Methylomagnum ishizawai: one gene and its partner. The main gene of each other region encodes a partner of the protein of the gene in region 2 in a complex. Links are inferred from orthologs where the notes say so. Each region holds a gene or a part of one and is shown on either strand. Other genes may lie near its edges. The genes, in order: pabB and K5658_RS18310.

The links.
Region 1: the proteins of K5658_RS18310 (region 2) and pabB are in contact, whole or in part, in a solved structure (PDB 8RP0), measured with the Escherichia coli proteins. The link is inferred for Methylomagnum ishizawai from one-to-one orthologs.

The regions. Positions count from the first base shown.
Region 1 is NZ_AP019783.1:4,488,014-4,491,333, forward strand. What follows is about bases 93-3,091. They hold pabB (aminodeoxychorismate synthase component I), read left to right. Parts: upstream 93-888; coding sequence 889-2,295; downstream 2,296-3,091. Other genes in these bases: K5658_RS20255 (hydantoinase/oxoprolinase family protein), read left to right, coding at 93-905; K5658_RS20265 (amino acid kinase family protein), read left to right, coding at 2,273-2,953; K5658_RS20270 (MoaD/ThiS family protein), read left to right, coding at 2,916-3,091. Outside these bases: more of K5658_RS20255, read left to right, coding at 1-92; more of K5658_RS20270, read left to right, coding at 3,092-3,149; K5658_RS20275 (molybdenum cofactor biosynthesis protein MoaE), read left to right, coding at 3,151-3,320. UniProt on the Escherichia coli protein: Part of a heterodimeric complex that catalyzes the two-step biosynthesis of 4-amino-4-deoxychorismate (ADC), a precursor of p-aminobenzoate (PABA) and tetrahydrofolate.
Region 2 is NZ_AP019783.1:4,068,467-4,071,787, reverse strand. What follows is about bases 147-3,146. They hold K5658_RS18310 (anthranilate synthase component II), read left to right. Parts: upstream 147-1,355; coding sequence 1,356-1,937; downstream 1,938-3,146. Other genes in these bases: K5658_RS18300 (hypothetical protein), read left to right, coding at 2,814-3,146; K5658_RS18305 (TIGR04255 family protein), read left to right, coding at 2,026-2,817; trpE (anthranilate synthase component I), read left to right, coding at 147-1,359. Outside these bases: more of trpE, read left to right, coding at 1-146; more of K5658_RS18300, read left to right, coding at 3,147-3,321; K5658_RS18295 (hypothetical protein), read left to right, coding at 3,304-3,321. UniProt on the Escherichia coli protein: Part of a heterodimeric complex that catalyzes the two-step biosynthesis of 4-amino-4-deoxychorismate (ADC), a precursor of p-aminobenzoate (PABA) and tetrahydrofolate.

The DNA of each region.
Region 1 (3,320 bases), 420 kb from region 2 along the record:
TCGCCCCCGCGCCCGGTTGCCGCCACGCCGCCACCATGACCGGCGAATTGGTCGATCTCTTCCCCGACCGGGCGGCGGGCGTGGCCGCGTTGGTGGACGCCATGGCCGCGCGTTGCGGAAAAGACACGCTCTGGATTTATGCCGGGCATCAAGGCTTCATCGCGGCGGACGCGGTCCGGCCCGGCGACGCGGGACTCATCGCCTCGGCCAATTGGCTGGCGAGCGGTGCCTGGGTGGCGACCCGGCTCGAAACCGCCCTCTGGCTCGATATCGGCAGCACGACCACGGATATATTTCCAATCCATGGACACCGGGTTACCGTCCGGGGCTATACCGATTACGAACGAATGCGCTACGATGAACTCATATATACCGGAATCGCCCGGACCCCGGTCATGGCCGTGGCGGAGCGGGCACCGTTCGAGGGCGAATGGGTCGGGCTCATGGCCGAGCATTTCGCCACCATGGCCGATGTCTATCGGCTGACCGGCGAATTGCCCGAGGACGCCGACCCGCTCCCGGCCGCCGATGGTGGCGGGAAGACCTGGACGGACAGCGCCCGCCGCCTCGCCCGGCTGTTCGGCAGGGACGCGGATTCGGCCCCGCCACAGCGCTGGCGCGATGCCGCCCGCTATTTCCGCGAACAGCAACTCGCCAAACTGCGCTCCGGGGTGGACCGATTAGGGTCGCGGGGCCTCCTCGACGATTCCGCGCCCGTGGTCGGGGCCGGCGTGGGCCGGTTCCTGGCCCAAGAACTCGCCCAACGATTGAAACTTGCCTATGTGGATTTCAGCGATTTGTTTGCCGTCCCGGCCCGTGTTCCCAGGATCGCGGATTGCGCCCCGGCGGTCGCCGTGGCCTTGCTGGCGGCGCGGGAGGTAGGGTCCGATGACCCCCAGGATTGAAGAGCTCCCGTATTTCGAGGATAGCGCCGCCCTGTTCCTGCCCTGGGCGGAACGGCGCTGGGCCGTGTTCCTGGACAGCGGCTTCCCACACAGCCGCCAAGGCCGCTACGACATCATCGCCGCCGACCCCATCCAAACCCTGGTCACGCGGGGAGCCTTGACCGAAATCCGCGGCGGCGGCTCCATCTCCCTCTCGCCGGAAGACCCGTTCTCGCTGGTGCGGCGCGCCTTGGGCGAACCTGTGGCGGCGATCCCCGGCCTGCCGTTCCAGGGCGGAGCCATCGGCTATTTCGGCTACGATCTGGCCCGGCGCTTGGAACGCCTGCCGGAAACGGCCCTCGACGCCGACAACATCCCCGAAATGGTCATCGGCATCTACGACTGGGCGGTGGTGGTCGATCACCAGGAACGCCGCACCTGGCTGGTCGGACAAGGCCGCGGTCCCGCGTTGGAACAACGCTGGCCGCACCTGGTGCAAGCCTTCAGCCAAATCCAGACCATCGGTTGGCAACTCGACGATTTCGCCCTGCACAGCGACGTGGTGTCGAACCTGGACCGCGCCCGCTATGGCCGGGCCTTCGACCGCATCCAGCACTACATCCGCGAAGGCGATTGCTACCAAGTCAACCTGACCCAGCGCTTCTCGGCCTATTGCTCGGGCAATCCCTGGTCGGCCTACCAATTGCTTCGGCCCTACAATCCCGCCCCGTTCAGCGCCTATCTCAATTACCCACAGGTCCAGGTCTTGAGTTCCTCGCCGGAACGCTTCCTCAAGGTCGAGCATGGCCGGGTCGAAACCAAGCCGATCAAGGGCACCCGCCCCCGCTCCCCCCATCCCCAAATCGACGCCGCCCACGCCCAGGAACTCCGCGACAGCCTGAAGGACCGCGCCGAAAACCTGATGATCGTCGATCTCCTCCGCAACGATATCGGCAAATGCTGTGCGCCGGGTTCGGTCCACGTCCCCAAGCTGTTCGAGATCGAGAGCTATGCCACCGTGCATCATCTGGTCAGCACGGTGCGCGGACACTTGGCGGAAGGGCAGGACGCCCTGGATTTGCTACGGGGCTGCTTCCCCGGCGGTTCCATCACCGGCGCGCCCAAAATCCGTTCCATGGAAATCATCGAGGAACTGGAACCGCACCGGCGCGGCGTCTATTGCGGTTCCATCGGCTATATCGGCTTCGACGGCGACATGGACACCAATATCGCCATCCGCACCTTCGCGCATTCCGACCACACCATCCGCTTCTGGGCCGGCGGCGGCATCGTGGCCGATTCCGACCCGGAGTTGGAATACCAGGAGTGCTACCACAAAGCCGCCGCCCTGCTGAACCTGCTGGACCAATTCCGCCTCCAGAAAACCGGTGCCTACCCCTTGGGTTATTAAGCTGGGCGGCAGCCTCCACGCCTCGGAACACCTGCCGCGCTGGCTCCATGCCCTGGCCGATAGCGGCGCGGTCCTGGTGCCGGGCGGCGGGCCGTTCGCCGACGCGGTGCGGGTGGCCCAGGCCCGCTGGGATTTCGGCGACCGCGCCGCCCATGCCATGGCGATCCTCGCCATGCGCCAATATGGCCTGATGCTCGGCGATCTTTATCCCGGATTCGCGGTCTCCTGTGATATTGCCGGTTTGGCCGCGGCCCTGGCCGTGGGCCGCGCCGCGATCTGGCTCCCCGATCCCGACACCCTGCCCGAACCGGAAGTCCCGGCCTCGTGGGCCATCACCTCGGACAGCCTCGCGGCCTGGCTGGCGCGGAAGCTCGGCGCGGCGCACCTGCTCCTGGTGAAGTCGGCGGGGATTCCGGCGGGCGAATTCGGTGTCCAAGAAGCGGCGGCGCGTGGCTGGATCGACGCCGCCTTCCCGGGATTCCTGGCCGGGGGCGGATTCGGGGCTTGGCTGTCGCGGCCGGACCAACACGCCCGCCTCGGCGCAGGGCTGCGCGAGCCGCAAGCCGTCTTCACCCATATCGTGCCGGATATCGGCCCCGTCACCCGCGAGAACACGTCTTATGTCGATCACAGTCCGCTATTTCGCCAGCCTGCGTGAAACCCTGGGCCGGGCCGAGGAAACCCTGGCCCCGGACGGCATCCACAGCGTCATCGAAGTTTGGCAAGCCGTGGCCGCGGGCCGGCCACTGCCGCAAGGACTGCTCTGCGCCATCAACCTGGAATACGCCGAACCCGGCGCCCCGGTGCGCGACGGCGACGAAGTGGCGTTCTTCCCGCCGGTCACGGGAGGCTGAAATGCCCATCGCCCTGCGTCCCGATCCCTTCGAGCCCTATGCCGAACTGCTGGAATACCAAGCCGGACAGCCCCGGCTCTCCGGCCAATACGGCGCGACCTGCGCCTTCGTCGGCACGATGCGCGATTTCAACGAGGGCGACACGGTACGCGCCATGACCCTCGAACATTA
Region 2 (3,321 bases):
TCCTACTTGTTCGAGTCGGTCCACGGCGGCGAGCAATGGGGGCGATATTCCATCATCGGCCTGCCTTGCCGTACCGTAATCAGCGTGCGCGGGCCGGAAATCACGGTGGTCCGCGACGGCCAGCGCATCGAGACCGCCACCCCGGCCAATCCCTTGGACTGGGTCCGCGATTACGCCGCCCGCTTCCGCGTGCCCCCGATTTCGGGTTTGCCGCGTTTCAGCGGCGGCCTGGTCGGCTATTTCGGCTACGAAACCATCCACTACATCGAACCGCGCCTCGCCACCGCCAAGCCCGACCCCATCGGTGCCCCCGATATCCTCTTGATGGTGTCGGAAGACGTGCTGGTGTTCGACAACCTCAAGGGGCGGCTCCTGGTCATCACCCATGCCGATCCCGCCGAACCCAACGCCTACCCCGCCGCCCAGGACCGGCTCGATACCCTGATCCGTGGCCTGCGCCAGAACCGCCTACCCGCCCGGGAGTTCAAAGTGCCCAAGCAGGTGGAGGAAAGCGAATTCGTTTCCGGTTTCACCCAGGAGGGCTATGAGAACGGCGTCCGCCGTATCAAGGACTACATCGTCGAGGGCGATGTGATGCAGGTGGTGTTGTCGCAACGCATGTCGATTCCGTACTCGGCCCCGCCCTTGGATTTATACCGCGCCCTGCGTTGCCTCAATCCCTCGCCCTATATGTTCCATATGAACCTGGGCGCGTTCCACATCGTGGGTTCCTCGCCGGAAATCCTGGTGCGCTTGGAGGAGGGCACCGTCACCGTGCGGCCCATCGCGGGCACCCGCCGCCGTGGCCGGACCCCGGAGGAAGACACGGCCTTGGAAAAGGATTTGCTGGCCGATCCCAAGGAAATCGCCGAACACCTGATGCTCATCGACCTCGGGCGCAACGACGCGGGCCGCGTGGCCCAGACCGGCACGGTCAAGGTCACGGATAAGATGATTATCGAACGCTATTCGCACGTCATGCACATCGTGTCCAACGTGGTCGGCCAGTTGGCGGAAGGCAGCGACGCTTTCGAGGTGCTGAAAGCCACCTTCCCGGCCGGCACGGTCAGCGGTGCCCCGAAAATCCGCGCCATGGAAATCATCGCCGAATTGGAACCCGTGAAACGCGGGGTTTATTCGGGCGCGGTGGGTTATGTGGGTTGGTCCGGTAATCTCGACACCGCCATCGCCATCCGCACCGCCGTCATCAAGGACGGTACCCTGCATATCCAGGCCGGGGCGGGCGTGGTGCATGATTCCGTGCCGCTCAACGAATGGGAAGAAACCTTGAACAAGGGCCGCGCCGTATTCCGGGCGGTCGCGATGGCGGAAGCCGGGCTCGAAGGAGGACAGCCATGAAAGTCTTGATGATCGATAACTACGATTCGTTCACTTATAACCTGGTGCAATACCTGGCCGAACTCGGCGCGGAAGTCCGGGTGGTGCGCAACGACCAGATTGCGGTGGAGGAAATCGAAACCATCGACCCCGACAAGATCGTGATTTCCCCCGGCCCCTGCACGCCGAAGGAGGCGGGGATTTCGGTGGAGACCATCCGCCGTTATGCCGGGCGCTATCCGATCCTGGGCGTGTGTTTGGGGCACCAGAGTATCGGCCACGCCTTCGGTGGGAATATCATCCACGCCAAAAGTATCATGCACGGCAAAACCTCGATGGTTTATCACCATAATATCGGGGTATTCCATGGGCTGAATAATCCATTCCAGGCCACCCGTTACCATTCCCTGGTGATCGAGCAATCGACCCTGCCCGAGTGCCTGGAAATCACCGCCTGGACCGAGGATAAGGCTGGGAATATCGGGGAAATCATGGGCGTCCGCCATCGGGAGTTGGATATCGAGGGGGTGCAGTTCCATCCCGAATCGATCCTGACCGAGCAGGGGCATGAGCTGTTGGGGAATTTTTTGCGGCGGTAGACGCGACGACTGATTGTTAAAATTATGAAACCCCTAAGGGGAGAAGTTAAGAACTTAGGGGTTTTAAAATTAGAGAGGATTTAAAAAGATGGGCCAACCTATCAATGATAAACACGCGATTGAAGTGGCGGCATTTATAGTTGCATTTGAACGTCCTTTTTCGGAAAGGTCTATTGAAGCTCTTTTGGGGCTTCAAGAATTGCTAAAAGCAGATTATCCGGCATTCAATAAAATTGGGGTTTTTAAGATCAGCTTTGGTGATAAAACTGCTCCTTCACAACCTAGCAACAAGATATCTGGGGTTTTATTGCAAAAGTTTCGTACCGATGGTCGGCCTGCTTGGGCATTGCGCGTAGAGAATAATAATATAATTGTATCTTGCTTTGATTATGAGCGCTGGGAACCTTCATCATCAAAGGCTATCGAGCATTTGAAAAAAGTAATTAATATTATATATGTATATGATGAGCAAAATCCTCTTGGTATTGTTGCGTTGCAAGTAATTGACCGGTTTGTTTCCCATGATGATGGCTATGATATTGGTCATGTCTTCAATAGGAAAACGCGATATTTAACTAAACAAGCTATAGAAGCCGGTTCTCTATGGCATGTGCATCAAGGATGGTTTAGAGAGGAAAAAACTGTGGATGTTAAATATTCATGCCTTAATACGCTTAATGTGAGTGCTAGCTCTGGCCCGGTAGGGTTAATTAGCACAATTGACCATACTCTTGAATGTCGTTTTAAACAAGGGCTTTCTGTATGTGAGGCTTTAGATGAAGATTTTTTGAGGGATATTTTTGGTCTTTTGCATGGTTATAATAAGGATGTGGTTGGGGATTTGCTTAATAGCCGCCAAAAAAAGAGGATAGGACTATGAGTTCAACATTAAATCCTATGGTTTCTCCTTACGGAGTTTGCAATCTTGTAACGGCATCGAGCTTTGCCATGTCTGTTGCCGCCTTAAACATGTTGCCGACAACAACTTTACCTTACGTTTCTGAATTTGAATTTGAGATTGAAGTGATGACTTCAACTCTTAGTAGTCAGGTCAAAAGCTATGCTGAGCTTGGCTTAATTCTATCTGAATATAAAATTTCCAATGGCGATTGGGATTTAGCTAAAGACTTGTTGAAAAAAAATCCTGACTTAAAGATATTTATAAATAAACTTCCATCCATTTTAAATTTGGTATATGGTGAGGAAATCGAAAAAAGGCTGAATGTATTGACTGATCCTGATACAGCAGAATTATTGATTGAAATTTCATTATATACGGGACTGCCTCTAGATCAAGATTTTGATGAGAAAGAAGGGCGTTTATTCGATTTAATTGAAGAAGCGGGATTATCAGCGGGTTTGCGGCATGTCATCATCTCGCAGC